2 regions of the Mesorhizobium huakuii genome follow, and region 1 is predicted to be linked to the other one. Evidence: predicted binding sites of a transcription regulator. Region 1 holds the regulator's gene; the other holds the start of a gene.

Region 1 (3,728 bases):
ATTCCTCCCTGCGCCGCGTATGGCGCGACCAAACTGGCCCTAAGGCCGGCACAGAGGCTCTATTTTTTCGAGCCTCGAAAAACACTGGTCCAACACCGGAACGCTGTCAACAACGATTCTGATGGATTTTGATGTCCCTGCGAATTTTTTCGAGCCTCGGAATAAATAAATGACAGGACGGGCCGCTTCTGCCAGTATTTGACCGTGTCGCACGCGGCGTTTGAGGGGCCGGAGGAACCGCGGCGACCGGGAGGATGTGGAAAACATGTCGGTCGGAATCCGTCACGACGATCTGCGCCGGCGCAACCGCGCCATGGTGATTGCGGCCGTGCGCCGGGCCGGCCGGCCCTCGCGCACCGAGATCGCCGCGACCACCGGCCTCAGCCATTCGACCATATCGGCGATTTCCTCCGATCTGATCGGTGAAGGCATCCTGGCCGAAGGCAAGCCGAGCGAGGCCGGCTCGCTGAAGCGCGGCAGGCCGCAGGTCGGCCTCGGCCTCAACCCGGAGGCCGCGGCCGTCATGACCGTGGTGCTGTCGCTGAATTTCCTGTCCGTCGCCGTCATCGACTATGCCGGCCAGGTGATATCGGAGGAACAGCGCCGGCTGGACACGCTGACCATGTCGCGCGAGGCGCTGATCGGCGAATGCGTCGCCATCGTGCGGCGGCGCCTCGAGGATCCCGATATCGACGTGCGCAGCGTCGCCCGCATCGCACTGGCAATCCAGGGCATCACAGACACCGAGGCCCGGGCGATGCTGTGGTCGCCGATCACGCCACAGACCGACATCGCCTTCGCCGATATACTCGAAGCCGAGTTCGGCATCCCCGCCACCATGGAAAACGACTGCAACATGATGGCGGTGGCGCTGCGCTGGCGCGATCCCGAGCGTTACCGCGACGACTTCATCGCCATCCTGCTTTCGCACGGCATCGGCATGGGGCTGGTGTTGAAGGGCGAGCTGTTCACCGGCACCCATTCCTCGGGCGGCGAGTTCGGCCACATGATCCATCGGCCAGGCGGCGCGCTCTGCCGCTGCGGGCGGCGCGGCTGCGTCGAGGCCTATGCCGGCAACTACGCCATCTGGCGCAATGCCCGGCAGCTCGGTGAGGACACCGAGCCGGTCGCAGATGTCAGCGACGCCCAGATGCGGGCACTGGCCGCGACGGCGCGGGAACGGGACGGGCCCGAGCGCGAAGCCTATCGTAAAGCCGGCGAGGCGCTCGGCTATGGCCTCGGCAGCCTGTTCGCGCTGATCGATCCCGCACCCGTCGCCATGGTCGGCGTCAGCGCCGCCGCCTTCGACCTGATCGAGCCGGCATTGCGCGAGGCGATCGCCCAGACCGCTGGCGGCCAGCACTCGAAATCGATTTCCTTCGACACCGAACCGAACGAACTGCCGCTGATCCGCGAAGGCTGCGCCATGCGCGCACTGACCTTCGTCGACCAGGAGATTTTCGCGCCGGGCGGGCAGGGTAAGTCAGGCGTTGCCGGCAAGAACGTTGCCTGAGTAACGCGCAGGGATATGTTGAGATTCAGGTCAGGCCGAGTCGAGAATGGCGGGTTCCGAGAACCGGAACGGAGCGGACATTTGGGTCCGTGAGTACCGGAAGCGCGGGAAACCGCCATTCGCAGGCCGGCATCACCTGAATATCAGCATATCCCTAATCCTCGCGGATCGCGTAGCCCGCCCCCCGAATGGTCCTGATAACATCGGGCATGCGGCCATTGTTGACCGCCTTGCGCAGCCGGCCGACATGCACGTCCACGGTGCGCTCGTCGATGTAGATCGTCTCGCCCCAGACATTGTCGAGCAACTGGCTGCGCGAGAACACGCGACCGGGATGGCGCATCATGAATTCGAGCAGGCGGAACTCGGTCGGCCCGAGCCGGATCTCGCTCTTCTTGCGATAGACCCGGTGCGATTCGCGGTCGAGCACGATGTCGCCGACCTTGAGCACGCTGGACAGAACTTCCGGCTTGGCGCGGCGCAGCAGCGCCTTGACGCGAGCCATGAATTCCGGCGTCGAGAACGGCTTGACCAGATAGTCGTCGGCGCCGGTCGAAAGGCCGCGCACACGGTCGCTTTCCTCGCCGCGCGCGGTCAGCATGATGATCGGCAGCCGCTCGGTCTCGGGCCGCATCCGCAGGCGCCGGCAGAGTTCGATGCCGGACACCGCCGGCACCATCCAGTCGAGCACCAGAAGGTCGGGCACGTTTTCCTGCAGGCGGATTTCGGCTTCGTCGCCGCGTGTCACCACCTCGACCTGGTAACCCTCCGATTCCAGATTGTAGCGGAGGAGCACGCCAAGCGGCTCCTCATCCTCCACCACCATGATGCGTGGTGCGATCATCGATTGGTTACCCCTGCGCTCAGGCCGCCGGCGCCGACATCGCCGTCTCGTCCTGTTTTGGACGGTTGGCGGGCAGTTGCGTGCCGGTCAGGACATAGTACGCGTTTTCGGCGATGTTGGTCACATGGTCGCCGATGCGTTCGAGATTCTTGGCGCAGAACAGCAGATGCGTGCAAGCCGTGATGTTGCGCGGATCCTCCATCATATAGGTCAGCAGTTCGCGGAAGACGGAGGTGTATTTGACGTCGATGCGCTCGTCGTCGGCGCGCAGCTTCGCCAGCGCGGCGGCATCGCGCGCCGCATACTCTTCGATCACGCCCTGCACCTGGATCAACACCAGCTGCGCCATGGCGTCGATGGAGTGCGAAAGATCGCGCGGCGTGGCGCTGAGCCCGACGGTGCCGACGCGCTTGGCGATGTTCTTGGCAAGATCGCCGATGCGTTCGAGGTCGCCGGCCATGCGGATCGAGCCGACGACATGACGCAGATCGTCGGCCATAGGCTGGCGCTTGGCGATCAGTGTGATGGCGCGGTCGTCGAGCTCGCGCTGGCGCGCATCCATGATGGCGTCGTCGGAGACCACGCGCTGTGCCAGAGCATTGTCGGAATTCAGCAGTGCCTTGGTGGCACCGCCGACCATCGAGCCGGCGAGATCGCCCATGTCGCTGATCAGTCTGCTGATCTGTCCGAGATCCTCGTCGAAGGCTGCGACTGTATGTTCGGCCATGATCCTGGTCCTCGTATGCGTGCGATCAGCCGAAGCGGCCGGTGATGTAGTCTTGCGTGCGCTTCTCGCGAGGCGACGTGAAGATCTTCTCGGTTTTGTCGAACTCGACCAGTTCGCCCAGATACATGAAGGCGGTCTGCTTCGACACGCGCGCCGCCTGCTGCATATTGTGGGTGACGATGACGATCGTGTAGTCGGCTTGCAATTCGTCGATCAGCTCCTCGATCTTGGCGGTCGACAGCGGGTCGAGCGCCGAGGCCGGCTCGTCGAGCAGGATGACTTCCGGCTTCACCGCCACGGTGCGGGCGATGCACAGCCGCTGCTGCTGGCCGCCCGACAGGCTGAGGCCGCTGGCATTGAGCTTGTCCTTGACCTCGGTCCAGAGTGCCGCGCGCTTCAGCGCCTGCTCGACACGGCCGTCCATCTCGGCCTTGCTGATCTTCTCATAGAGCCTGACGCCGAAAGCGATGTTCTCGTAGATCGACATCGGGAACGGCGTCGGCTTCTGGAACACCATGCCGATCTTGGTGCGCAGCAGGTTGAGGTCCTGCGAGCGGTCGAGAACGTTCTGGCCGTCGAGCAGCACCTGGCCCTCGGCGGTCTGCTTGGGATAGAGCTCGTAGATGCGGTTGAAGACGCGCAGC
Region 2 (3,728 bases), 1.7 Mb from region 1:
AAAACTGTTCTTCCTGGAAAGCCCGACCAATCCGACATTGGAAGTGGTCGACATCGCCGCCGTCGCTTCGCTCGCCAACTCGATCGGCGCACGGCTTGTCGTCGACAATGTCTTTGCCACGCCTTTGCAGCAGAAGCCTTTGCAGCTTGGTGCCCATATCGTCGTCTATTCGGCGACCAAGCACATTGATGGCCAGGGCCGTTGTCTTGGCGGCGTCATCTTGTCGGACAAGAAGTGGATCGACGAGAATTTGCACGACTATTTCCGCCACACCGGCCCCAGCCTGTCGCCCTTCAACGCCTGGACGCTGCTAAAGGGCCTGGAGACGCTGCCGCTGCGCGTGCGCCAGCAGACGGAGAGCGCCGGCAAGATCGCCGATTTCCTCGCAGATCAGCCGCAGATTGCCCGCGTTATCTATCCCGGCCGTGCCGACCATCCGCAGGCCGAGATCGTCAAGAAGCAGATGTCGGGCGGCTCGACGCTGATCTGCCTCGACGTCAAGGACGGCAAGCAGGCGGCCTTCGCGCTGCAGAACGCGCTCGAAATCGTGCTGATCTCGAACAACCTTGGCGATGCCAAGAGCCTGATCACCCATCCGGCGACGACGACGCACAAGAATTTGAGCGACGAGGCGCGCGCCGAACTCGGCATCGGGCCTGGTACGCTCAGGCTGTCGATCGGCCTGGAGGATACCGACGATCTGCTGGAAGATATCGCGCAGGCGCTGAAGGCCGGATAGCGGCAAGCGGCAGGCCGAGGGTTACAGACCCACCGCCTTGCGCAGCGCTTCGTTCATGCGCGTCTGCCAGCCGTCACCATCAGCCTTGAAGCGGTCGAGAACATCGGCATCTAGCCGCAACTGTATGGCACGCTTGGGGCGCGCAAGTGGTGGCCGGCCAACCTTGCGGCGCGAAACGACATCGGTCGGTTGTGCATCTGGATCGGCCTCGGCGGCAGCGATGATCGTAGCATCTTCTTCATCGGTCATCGCGGCGAGCGCCTTGCTGGCAAGCGCCAAAGCATCAGCACGTGACTGCTTTGGCGGGCTAGCCTCGCGGTGGACGATTGTCTTAGAGGTTTTCGACATAGTCCATTGGCGAAATCGAAGGATGGAGCGATCGCAAAATCCACGCCATGCTTGGCCTTGTTCGTCCTTGCCTTGTTTTCATCCCACTCGAACAGCATCGCCATCGGTGCGTTTCATAAATTATGTATACACAAAAATAGCGCCTAATCCAATAATTTTTGTATATACGATAACTTCTCCTAGAATCAAGCTGAGCCGTCGAGATCAGGCGCGCGACGGCGTCTCTTCCAGTTCCGCCGCCTTGGTGCCGATGGTCATCGCATTGCCGCGCCAGTCGACGGCGCCGCCGAGCCAGCCGCGTGCCCACATCGCCGGCAAGATCAGGTCGCGCGCCATGATTGCCGCGACCGAGCGTGGCGACAGGTGCCAACCCTTGGACCAGGCCAGGGCACACTCCGGAAGGTAGAAGGCCGCCAGCACGCCGATGGCCGTCAGCGGCAGGCTGAAGCCGGCGCCGGCAGCCGCAACCAGCGCAAGCGTCAGCGGCACCACCGCGCCAGTCAGGATCTCGGGCGCGAAGAACAGCGGGAAGGTGACGCGGCGCAGGCGCGCCCAGCGGGCCTGACGCGACCAGATCTCGCCAAGCCTGCGCCGGCCGAGCGGCTGCTCGAAGGGCGCGGCGACGAGATTGACGCGCAGGCCGAGGCCATTGACCAGCTTGGTCGCGGCCGCGTCTTCGGCGATTTCGGCGGCCAGCGCGCGAATGCCGCCATTGGCATCCAGCATCGGCTTGTTCCACAACATGCTCTTGCCCTGGGCAAAACCAAGACCAAGCGCCTCGCCGGCGTACTGCCAGCGCGCCTGCAGCGTGTTGAGGAAGGCGCATTCGACCTCGGCCCAGAAGCCCTGCGGCCGCGAACCGATCGGCGTCGAGCAGACAAGGCCGGTATCCGCCCGCCACGCCGCCATCAGATGCTGGATGTAGTCTCTCGGCATCAGCACGTTGGAATCGGCCAGGACGACCCAGTTGTGCCGTGCGGCTTCCCAGCCCTTGACGCAATTGTTGAGCTTGGGATTGGCGCTGACGCGGTCGTCACCGATCAACAGCCGGGCCGGCACTTTTGGAAAGCGGCCAATGGCGGCGCGGATCAACCTGACCACCGGATCGTCGGCATGGGCGACGCAGAAGATCAGCTCGTAGCGCGGCCAGTCGAGCGAGAAGGCGCGCTCCAGCGTCTCCTGCGTGAACGGTTCGACGCCGCGCGACGGCACGACAATCGACACCGGCGGCGATTTGCCGGCTGGCCGTGCGATGATCGTGCGCCGTTTCAGCTGTGAGGCGGCGAGCAGGATGCTGGCAGCGTTTGAAAGGATAAGAGCAGTCGAAAGCGATGCGGCTATGAGAGTGAGTTCCATCGAGATCTGGTCACTCCAGAAAAGACGGCCCGCATCGTGGCCGTTTTCAACAGTTCGACAGAGCGCCGAGTCGCCCGGTTCGTGCACACCATCATTGTCGTGTGTCACTTAAATGACATTCTTTGCCGGCACCTGCGTTTCAAAGTCAGGCGCGACAAGACGCGCACGTTGACCTGCTCGCCGGGAGCGCCGAAAGGTATCGGATTGTTTTGGAGCCGCTTATGTACCGCGCCGTCACGCGCAACATCGAAGTGCAGGTCAGGCCGTTCTACCTCGAGGACCGCTCGGATCCTTCCGAGAACCGCTATGTCTGGGGCTATCAGATAACGATCGACAACCAGTCGGACGAATTCGTGCAGCTTCTGTCGCGCTATTGGCACATCACCGACGGCGCCGGCCGGGTCGAGGAAGTGCGCGGCCCGGGCGTGGTCGGCGACCAGCCCGAGCTCAATCCCGGCGACAGCTACCAATATACGTCCGGCTGCCCACTCTCGACCCCGTCGGGCATCATGGTCGGGCACTACACGATGCGCAACAAACGCGGCGAGACTTTTGATATCGCCATCCCGGCGTTCTCGCTGGATCTGCCGGGGACAAGGCGGACGGTGAATTAGCGTCTTTCTCCCCGTCACTATACGGGGAGAAATGCCCGGCAGGGCAATGAGGGGCGGCGTCGAGCCTTCCTGAGATATCGTCGAGGACGGGGTTTGCGCACGGCTATTCGCCGAAGTTAGCGCCGCCCCTCATCCGCCCTTCGGGCACCTTCTCCCCGTGAAACGGGGAGAAGGAAGGACTTTACTGTGCCGCGAATTCCGCCGGGTCGAAGTCGTACTGCGTCGAGCAGAATTCGCAGGCGACGTGGATGCCGCCATCCTCGGTGCTGTCCTTGATCTCTTGCGCGGAAAAACCCTCGAGGATGCCGCGGATCTTGTCCCTGGAGCATGAGCACTGGTCGGCGACGGGGGCGCCGCCGAAGACGCGCACGCCATGCTCGTGGAACAGGCGGTAGAGCAGCCGTTCGGCGCCGATAGTCGGGTCGATCAGTTCGGTCGGCTCGATGGTACCGAGCAGCGCCACCAGTTCCTGCCAGGAATTGTCGGCCGGTTCATGCGTCACGTCGCGCGGATCGCCGTCGCCGCCCGAAATGTCGGGCACGCGCATGCGCTCGGGTGACTGCGGCAGGAACTGCGCCAGAATGCCGCCCGCGCGCCACTGCTCACGCGCGCCGCCAACGCCGGGCGTCAAAAGCTTGGCCACCGAGAGCCTGATATCCGTCGGGATCTGT

The links. Region 1 encodes PhoB, which activates phosphate uptake and scavenging genes when phosphate is short. Its sites were predicted from a motif close to TGTCATNNANCTGTCAT; they were not measured.
Positions count from the first base shown of each region.
Region 2: HB778_RS19500 (ceramide glucosyltransferase) is a predicted target of PhoB. The motif match lies at 2,545-2,561, and genes of this name have one in related genera.

Region 1 covers NZ_CP050296.1:2,228,929-2,232,656, forward strand. The annotation lists gene HB778_RS10890 (ROK family protein) at 266-1,513, shown strand; gene phoB (phosphate regulon transcriptional regulator PhoB) at 1,668-2,357, opposite strand; gene phoU (phosphate signaling complex protein PhoU) at 2,377-3,084, opposite strand; gene pstB (phosphate ABC transporter ATP-binding protein PstB) at 3,110-3,728, opposite strand, start outside.
Region 2 covers NZ_CP050296.1:3,959,404-3,963,131, reverse strand. The annotation lists gene HB778_RS19510 (O-succinylhomoserine sulfhydrylase) at 1-739, shown strand, start outside; gene HB778_RS19505 (BrnA antitoxin family protein) at 761-988, opposite strand; gene HB778_RS19500 (ceramide glucosyltransferase) at 1,292-2,443, opposite strand; gene apaG (Co2+/Mg2+ efflux protein ApaG) at 2,665-3,057, shown strand; gene HB778_RS19490 (Hsp33 family molecular chaperone) at 3,239-3,728, opposite strand, start outside.